DNA from 2 places in the Allobosea sp. 05T433 genome. Region 1 is predicted to be linked to the other one. Evidence: predicted binding sites of a transcription regulator. Region 1 holds the regulator's gene; the other holds the start of a gene.
The links. Region 1 encodes PhoB, which activates phosphate uptake and scavenging genes when phosphate is short. Its sites were predicted from a motif close to TGTCATNNANCTGTCAT; they were not measured.
Positions count from the first base shown of each region.

Region 2: the regulator PhoB is predicted to act here: its motif matches at 1,942-1,958, upstream of AC1DGP_RS04590 (BtaA family protein).

Region 1 covers NZ_JBFTKS010000009.1:125,777-130,191, forward strand. The annotation lists gene AC1DGP_RS14835 (TIGR03862 family flavoprotein) at 1-763, opposite strand, end outside; partial or broken gene AC1DGP_RS14840 (YnfA family protein) at 838-1,136, shown strand; gene phoB (phosphate regulon transcriptional regulator PhoB) at 1,256-1,954, opposite strand; gene phoU (phosphate signaling complex protein PhoU) at 1,988-2,707, opposite strand; gene pstB (phosphate ABC transporter ATP-binding protein PstB) at 2,756-3,556, opposite strand; gene pstA (phosphate ABC transporter permease PstA) at 3,601-4,415, opposite strand, start outside.
Region 2 covers NZ_JBFTKS010000003.1:71,596-76,010, forward strand. The annotation lists gene AC1DGP_RS04585 (class I SAM-dependent methyltransferase) at 1-642, opposite strand, end outside; gene AC1DGP_RS04590 (BtaA family protein) at 639-1,889, opposite strand; gene msrB (peptide-methionine (R)-S-oxide reductase MsrB) at 2,051-2,491, shown strand; gene AC1DGP_RS04600 (acyl-CoA dehydrogenase family protein) at 2,548-4,203, opposite strand; gene AC1DGP_RS04605 (ATP-dependent helicase) at 4,322-4,415, shown strand, end outside.

The DNA of each region.
Region 1 (4,415 bases):
TCGTCTCGCGAATCGGGGCAGAGAGTGCATAGACCGCGCCGCCTTCCAGACCCGTCGCATCGATCATCGCCTCGCCGGGCACGGATTGGCCGCCGAAGCTCAGGACGATGCGCTTCAACGGTACTCCGGCAAAACGCTCTCGCATGGTCTGGGACCAATCGACCGTGAAACCGCCATTGGCCGGGCGCAGCGGCGCGATCGCAACGCCGCGCGCCGCCAACAAGGGTGCCCAGCCACCATCCGAACCCAGCCGTGGCCAGCTCGCACCGCCGAGCGCGAGCAGCGTCGCGTCGGGCCGCGCCTCGACATCGGCGCCATCGCGGCTCCGGAACGTCAGAGCTCCCGCTTCGCTCCAGCCGGTCCAGCGCTGCCCAGGCGCGAAGGCGACGCCGAGACCATCGAGCCGGCGCAGCCATGCCCGCAGCAGGGGCGAGGCCTTCATGGCGCGCGGGAAGACGCGGCCGCTGCTGCCGACGAACGTGTCCTGCCCGAGCGCATCGGCCCAGTCGCGCAGGGATTGTGGCGGGAAGGCGCGAATGGCCGGCTCCAGCCAGGCTTGCGCATCGCGATAGCGGGGCAGGAACCTGTCGAGCGGTTCGGAATGGGTAAGGTTCAATCCGCCGCGCCCGGCCAGCAGGAATTTGCGGGCCGGCGAGGGCATGCGATCGTAGATCGTGACGGTGTCCCCGGCTGCCGCAAGGCGCTCGGCCGCGATCAGCCCGGAGGGCCCTGCTCCAATAATGGCGACGTGATGTGTGGGCATCGGTCCGGCTTGCCGTCAGCGCGCCCTGCGGTCAAGGGTAATCCCGCCCCGAAGGCCATCGACAGGGACGAACCATGCCGACCATCGCCGCCTATTTCGGCGCAGCCATTCTCGAAATCGCCGGCTGTTTCGCGTTCTGGGGCTGGCTCCGGCTCGACAAGCCCATCTGGTGGCTCGTACCCGGACTGTTTTCGCTCGCCCTGTTCGCCTGGCTGCTGACGCTGGCGGAGAGCGAAGCCGCCGGACGGGCCTATGCCGCCTATGGCGGCGTCTACTCTGGGCCGTGGAAGGCTTTCGCCCCGACCGCTGGGACATTATCGGTGGGCTGATCTGCCTCGCCGGCGCGGCGATTATTATCGCAGGGCCGCGCTAGGGTATCGGCCCGAAAGGTGGATTGCGGTTTTCGGGAAGGCCGATGCAACCATAGACGGTTAGATCGTCGGGCGGATTCGATATCCGGCCCGATGATCCAAGTCCCCGATGATCCAAGTCTCAGCTCCGCGCAAAGGTCTCGTCGAAGGCATAGCCGGCACCGCGCACGGTCCGCAGCGGGTCCTTGGCGTTGTCAGGAGTGATCGCCTTGCGCAGCCGGCCGACATGGACGTCGACGGTGCGCTCGTCGATATAGACGTCGCGGCCCCAGACCGCGTCGAGCAGCTGGGCCCGGGAATAGACCCGCCCCGGCGCCTGCATCAGGAATTCGAGCAGGCGGAACTCGGTCGGGCCGAGATGCAGCTCGCTGCCTGAGCGGCGGACACGGCGGGTGGTGCGGTCGAGTTCGAGATCGCCGGCGGCCAACAGGCCGGCGACATGACCCGGCTTGGCGCGGCGTAGCAACGCCTGGATGCGGGCGATCAGCTCGGGCAGCGAGAACGGCTTGACGACATAGTCGTCGGCCCCGGTGGCGAGGCCGCGCACACGCTCGGTTTCCTCGCCGCGGGCGGTGAGCATGATGATCGGCACCCGCTCGGTATCGCGACGGGTCCGCAGCCTCCGGCAGAGCTCGATGCCGGAAAGGCCCGGCAGCATCCAGTCGAGCAGCACGAGGTCCGGCGTATGATCGCGCAGATGCAGCTCGGCATCGTCGCCACGCGCGACGCTGTCGACCTCGAAGCCCTCGGCTTCGAGATTGTAGCGCAGCAACAGGGTCAGCGGCTCTTCGTCCTCAACGATCAGGATGCGTGCAGGCATGTCTCACTCGGTCCCAAAGGTGTCGGGCGCCGGTCACTCACCGGTGGCGGCGTCCAGAAGGATATTGGTCGTGTCGAGCTTCGGGCGGGCTGCGTCCAAGGCTTCGCCCGTGACGAGATAGTGGATCGTCTCGGCGATGTTGGTGGTGTGGTCGCCGATGCGCTCGACATTCTTGGCGCAGAACAGGAGATGCGTGCAGAAGGTGATGTTGCGCGGGTCTTCCATCATATAGGTGAGCAGCTCGCGGAAGAGCGAGGTATAGAGCGCGTCGATCTCATCGTCGCGGCGCCAGACCTCCATGGCCTTCTGCTCGTTGCTGACGGCGTAAGCGTCGAGCACGTCCTTGAGCTGGGCCTGAACCAGGCGGCTCATATGCTCGAGGCCGACGACCGCGCGCGACGGCGGCTGGAACTGGCCGGAGATGGCGACCGCGCGCTTGGCGATATTCTTGGCGAGATCGCCGACACGCTCGATATCGGCGGCGATGCGGATGGCGGAGATCAGCTCGCGCAGGTCGTTGGCGAGCGGCTGGCGCCGGGCGATGGTGAGCACCGCCTTCTCCTCTACCTCGCGCTGCAGATTGTCGAGGCGCTGGTCGGCGCTGATGACCTTCTGTGCCAGCCCGGTGTCGCGGCGCACCAGGGCGACTGTCGAATCGCCGAGCATGCGCTCCGACATGCCCCCCATCTCGGCCAGGCTGCGGCGGATCCCCTCGAGATCGGCATCATATGAGCGGACGATGTGATCAGTCATCGCGGCGTATCCTTTGTCGGCAAAGCAGTTGGAAGGCTGGGCGCCGGTTCAGCCGAAGCGGCCGGTGACGTAGTCCTGCGTCTGCTTCTTGTGCGGGTTCATGAAGATGGTGTTGGTGGCGTCGAATTCGATCACCTCACCGAGATACATGAAGGCGGTGTACTGCGAGATACGCGCCGCCTGCTGCATGTTGTGGGTGACGATGACGATGGTGAAGTCGGTCTTGAGCTGCTCGAGCAGGTCCTCGATCTTGCCGGTCGAGATCGGATCGAGCGCCGAGGTCGGCTCGTCGAACAGGATGACTTCCGGCTTCTGGGCAATGGTCCGCGCAATGCAGAGGCGCTGCTGCTGGCCGCCGGACAGGCCCATGCCGGAGGTCTTCAGCTTGTCCTTGACCTCGTCCCAGAGCGCGGAACGGCGCAGCGCACCCTCGACGCGGTCATCGAGCTCGGATTTCGGTGGCTTCTCGTAGAGGCGGATGCCGAATGCGACATTGTCGTAGATCGACATCGGGAAGGGCGTCGGCTTCTGGAACACCATGCCGACGCGCGAGCGCAGCTCGTTCACATCGATATCGTTGCTGATGACGTTGCGGCCGTCGAGCAGGATCTCGCCGGTGGCGCGCTGCTCGGGATAAAGCGAGTAGATCCGGTTGAAAATGCGCAGCAGGGTCGACTTGCCGCAGCCCGACGGTCCGATCAGGGCCGTGACATGGCGGTCCCGGAAGTCGAGATTGATGTTCTTCAGCGCCTTGTGCTCGCCGTAGTAGAAATCGAGGTTCTTGACCGCGATCCGGACGGGGGCCTCGGCATCAAGCGCTTGCGGGCTCAGTTCCAGCGTCGAAAGCATCGACTTGTTCCTTCAGATCGAACGCGACGAGGGTTTAAGGCCGTTCATTTGCCGCCCCGCACGATACGGCGGGCGATAAGCGAGAGGCACAGGATCGAGACGGTGATGATCAGCGAACCGGCCCAGGCGAGTTGCTGCCAGTTCTCATAGGGGGCGGAGGCGAACTGGTAGATCGTCACCGGCAGGTTGGAGACGCCGCCGACGAGGCTGGGCGAGAACCAGAAATTGTTGTTCAGCGCAGTGAAGATCAGCGGCGCCGTCTCGCCGGCGATGCGCGCCAGGGCCAGCAGGATACCGGTGACCATGCCGGATTTCGCCGCCCGCCAGGTCACGCTGGTGATGACGACCGAAGGCGGGGCGCCGAGCGCAGCACCGGCTTCACGCAACGAGCTCGGCACGAGGCGCAGCATGTCCTCGGTGGTGCGCACGATCACCGGGATCGCGATGATGCCCAGCGCCACGCCGCCGGCCCAGCCGGAATAGCCGCGGAATGGCTCGACCAGGATGACGTAGACGAAGAGGCCGATCAGGATCGACGGCGCCGAGAGCAGGATGTCGTTGATGAAACGGATCAGGTCCGCGAGCTTGGAGCCCTTGCCGTATTCGGCAAGGTAGGTGCCGGCGAGCACGCCCACCGGCGTCGCCACGGCGATGCCGAGGAAGGTCAGCACGATCGAGCCGACAATGGCGTTGGCAAGGCCGCCCCCCTCGCTGCCGGGACCGGGCGTCACCTGGGTGAAGGTCGCGACGGAGAGCCCGCCGATCCCCTTCACGAGCAGCATGCCGAGAATCCAGAACAGCACGAAGATGGCGAGAAGGGTGAAGCTGGTGGCGATGATCTTCATCGCCCGATCCGCGG
Region 2 (4,415 bases), on a different contig from region 1:
ATGGATGGCGTAGCCGCGAAGGAGCCGGGTCGTGCGGCTCTCGACGCCCTCGATCCGCGACAATTCGGCGATTGCCTCGGGCAGATCATGCCTTGGCGTGACGTGAAACAATGTCAGCCAGCGATTCAGCACGGCCCTGAACGACGCAGGCAAGCCGGTCTGGTCGCCGAAATCGACGATATGCAGTGAACCGGTTGCCGTCAGCGTCCGCAGCGCCTGAGCGATCACGCCCCGCCAGGGGGGAATCATCGAGAGCGCATAGGAGATGACGATGCGATCAAATCCATCGCGCCCGAACAGGGCCGCCGCGTCGAAGCAGGTCGCGTCTGCCTGTGCCAGATGGATGCGCTCCGAGAGCCCCGATCGTGCCACGCTTCTCTCCGCCGTCGCGAGCATCTCGGCCGAGACGTCGAGACCGTAGCACTGCGTGCCCGGATAGGTCCGGGCGAGCTTGATCAGGTTGCGCCCTGTGCCGCAGCCGATTTCCAGGATCGCGCTGCCCGGCGCAGGATCGAGCTCGGCGATGAGCCGGTCCCGGCCAAGCAGATAGAATTTGCGGCTGGCGTCATAGATATGGCGCTGGTGGCGATACATCCGGTCCATCAGGCCGGCGGCCTCGGTCGTGGCGCGGCCAGCGCTCATGCCACCGCCCCCTGCAGCACATGGAGATGGAAGGCGCCATAGATCGACGAGCGATCGCGCGCTCCAAGCTCGCGGCTGCGTGCTTCCTCATAGCGCCATTGCGCGAGAATCGAGGCCGGCACCCGGCCCGGCAGCAGCCGCTCATCGGCAGCCGTCCGGAAGATTACGCGGGCGCCGGGTCGCGCCGTGCGCGTGATCTGCGTCCAGAGCGCCGTGAGATCCGCATCATTCATCCAGTCCTGAGCATCGAGCAGCACATAGGCATCGCAGCTCTTCGCAGGCTGGCTCTCGAGAAAGGCCGTGATCGCGCTCTGGTGATAGGCGACGTGGCCCGCCCGCTCTCGAACGGCCGCGAAATTCCGGCTTTCAAGATAGGGCGGCAAGGATGCGTTCTCGTCCGTCGCATAGCCCCGTCCAAAGGCCTGCCGGGCAAAATAGTTCGACTTCAGGTCGAAGCCGCAGGCCAGCCTTTCAAGCCGGCGCCGGAGCACGCCGCGTATCCCGGCGTCGCCGTCAGCCGCGAGGGCCTTGTACTGGGCCGGCGGGATGCCCAGCCCATAGAGCGAGGCCGGCTGGCGCACCAGCCAACGCACCAGGGGCTTGTCGAAGACGGGAGCGATATGCCTGTCGAACAGGGCGCGCTGCTCGGCCATGTCGCGAGCCTGCAGCATCACGCGCGGATCGCAGCCGAGCGTACGGCCAAGGAGATGTCCAGCCCCGATGAAACGGCCGAGCAGGCCGTACCGGTAGAAATTGCGGGCAAAGACCTGGATGCGCCGGCGCCCGCTCAGGCTGCGGCCTTCCCAGTAGCTGCGAGAGACGGCATCGAGGCGTGGCGCGATCTCGGCGTCATAGAGCGCGATATTCGCCTGCGATTGCGCCTCGCCGAAAAAGCGCAGGAACTGCTCATGGCCTGCCAGGCTGTCGAGTGCGGCGAGCTTGAGCTTGCCGAGCGCGATATGGGCGCCATTCAGATCGACAGCGCTGATCTTCGCCGGGTTGGCGGTGAGATAGGACAGGATGTTGCAGGAGCCGGACGCGATTGCCACGACATGATCATCGGGGCGCAGGTCCAGTGCCTCCATGTCGACGACCGGGTCTTCCCAGATCTGCGGATAGACGAGCCCGGAAAAGGCCAGGGTGAACAGGCGCTCCAACATCCCCGCCCGCGACAGCGGCTTGCTGCGATGCACCGCCGTGGTCAGGCCCATTGTGGTTTCCCGCCGAACCGTACGCGCCGTCTGCATTCTTCGTTCCTCGCGCGGTCCGTTGTGATGGCGAGCCGACTAGAGGAGTCGCGTGACGGTTGGGTGACGCGCCTTGCGGATCAGCTATCCGTGAGGGCGGGCTGACGTGGAGCGCAATCATCCCCATATTCCGCCCGAAACCTTTGAACGGGAGAATGACGATGGGACTGTCCGGACTGTTCGGCGGCAAGGTCAGGGAAGCCGGTGAGTTCGAATTCCAGTTGACCGACGAGGAGTGGCGCCGCCGCCTGACCCCGGAGCAGTACCACGTGCTGCGCGGGCATGGCACCGAGCGCGCCGGCTCCTGCGCCTTGAATTTCGAGAAGCGCGCCGGGCGGTTCACCTGCGCCGGTTGCGGCAACCCCTTGTTCCAGTCCGGCAAGAAATTCGAGAGCGGCACGGGCTGGCCGAGCTTCGACCAGCCACTGGAGGGTGCGGTCGGTATCAGCGAGGACAATAGCTACATGATGCAGCGCACCGAGGTGCATTGCGCCCGCTGCGGCGGCCATCTCGGCCATGTCTTCCCTGACGGCCCGCCACCGACCGGACTGCGCTACTGCATCAATGGCGTGGCGATGGATTTCGCTCCGGCCGAGGCCTGAGCCAGTCGGCCGGCCGCGCTCCCCTTCGGGAGGGCGGCCGCGCAAACGCGTGAGTGCTATTCCACCGCCGGGACGGCCCGATGCGCCAGCGCGGCAGCATCCACGGACGCCGGCAGATCGCCGAAATGGCCCGACCAGCGCCCCTCGAGCCGCGTCGCGATGAAGGCGTCTGCGACCATGTGAGGTGCGTGGCGCAGCAGCAACGAGGCCTGCAGCGCCAGCGCCAGCCGCTCGACCAGCCGCCGCGCCTGTCCTTCGCTTCGCACCAAAGTGGGTATCTCCGACTCCAGCGCGCTCAAATGCGCATCAAAGCGATTGTCGGCGCCGGCCGCGCGTCGCATCTCCTCGATCAGCGCCACGAGAGAGCCCGGCTCTCGCTCCAGCGAGCGCAGCACATCGAGACAAATGACGTTGCCCGAGCCCTCCCAGACGCTGTTGAGCGGCGCCTCCCGATAGAGCCGGGCCATGGGGTTTTCCTCGATAAAGCCGTTGCCGCCATGGCATTCCAGCGCCTCGACCACCACCGCCGGCGCGCGCTTCGAGACCCAGTATTTCGCAATCGGCGCGCCGATCCGCGCCAGCAACCGGTCGCTCTCGCTCGTTTCCTGACGGTCGAGCGCCGCAAACAGCCGAAAGGCGAGCCAGGCTGCAGCCTCGGCCTCGATCGCAAGATCGGCCAGCACGTTCTGCATGATCGGCTGATCGATCAGCCCGCGCTGGAAGGCGCGCCGATGGGCCGCGTGATGCGCCGCCAGCGAAACGGCGAGCCGCATCTGCCCGGCCGACGCCGCCGCAATGTCCAGCCGGGAGCCCTGGTTCATCGCCAGGCCGGTGCGCAGGCCCCGGCCTGGCTCGCCGATCATCTGGCCGATCGCACCGCGGAATTCGACCTCGGACGAGGCATTCGAGCGATTGCCGCATTTGTCCTTGAGCCGCTGGATCGCCACGCCGTTGCGCGAGCCGTCCGGCAGCCAGCCCGGCACGACGAAGCAGGAAATGCCCTCGGCGGTTCGGGCCAAGGTCAGGAACAGGTCGGAATGCGGCACCGAGAAGAACCACTTGTGCCCGGTCAGGGACCATGTCCCGTCGCCATTGTCCTCGGCGATGGTCTGGGTCTGGCGCAGGTCAGAGCCTCCCTGCTTCTCGGTCATTGCCGTGCCGACGGTCGCCCCTGTCTTGGCGGAGGCGGTCGTCTGGCGGCGGTCATAGCGGTTGGAGCTGACCAGGGCGCCCCACTTGCTCCAGAGGTCGGGTTCCTGCCTCAGGACCGGGATCGCGGCATAGGTCATGCTGATCGGGCAGCAGATGCCGCTTTCGCCCTGACTCCAGAGATAGGAGAGCGCAGCACGCGCCACCTGTGCGCCCGGGCCCGGCCTGTTCCATGCGAGCGAATGGGTCTCCTGCTCGATCGCAAGCCCCATCAATTCGTGCCAGGCCGGATGGAACTCGATCTGGTCGATGCGGTTGCCGAACCGGTCATGCGTCCTGAGTTCGGGCGGGAACCTGTTCGCCAGTCGCGCCAGGTCCTGCACCTGCGCCGAGCCGACAATGCGCCCTGCCGCGTGCAGGCGCTCCGAGGCCCAGCCTGCATCGAAGGCGGTGGCCGCCGCCTGCAACACGGGATCAGCCGCGAAGGCGTCGTAATCGCACAGTATGGGAACCTGGTTCGTCACTTCATGGGTGGAATGGCGGGAGGCGATATCCACATTCATCGCGGCGCGTCCTGACGATCGGGCGAGCATTCAACGCCCAACAGCCTTATCCAGCAATCTGCGGCGCGACAGCCTATATTGCCTCTGGAACGAATCACGATCAAAGCGACCTGAAGCCTTGTCCGATCACACCACGTCCGCCCCTCTGCCCCGCCCCGGCGGCCTCGCCGCCCGCGCCGCCGCACAGCCGGCGGCAGGCTATCTGGCAGGCC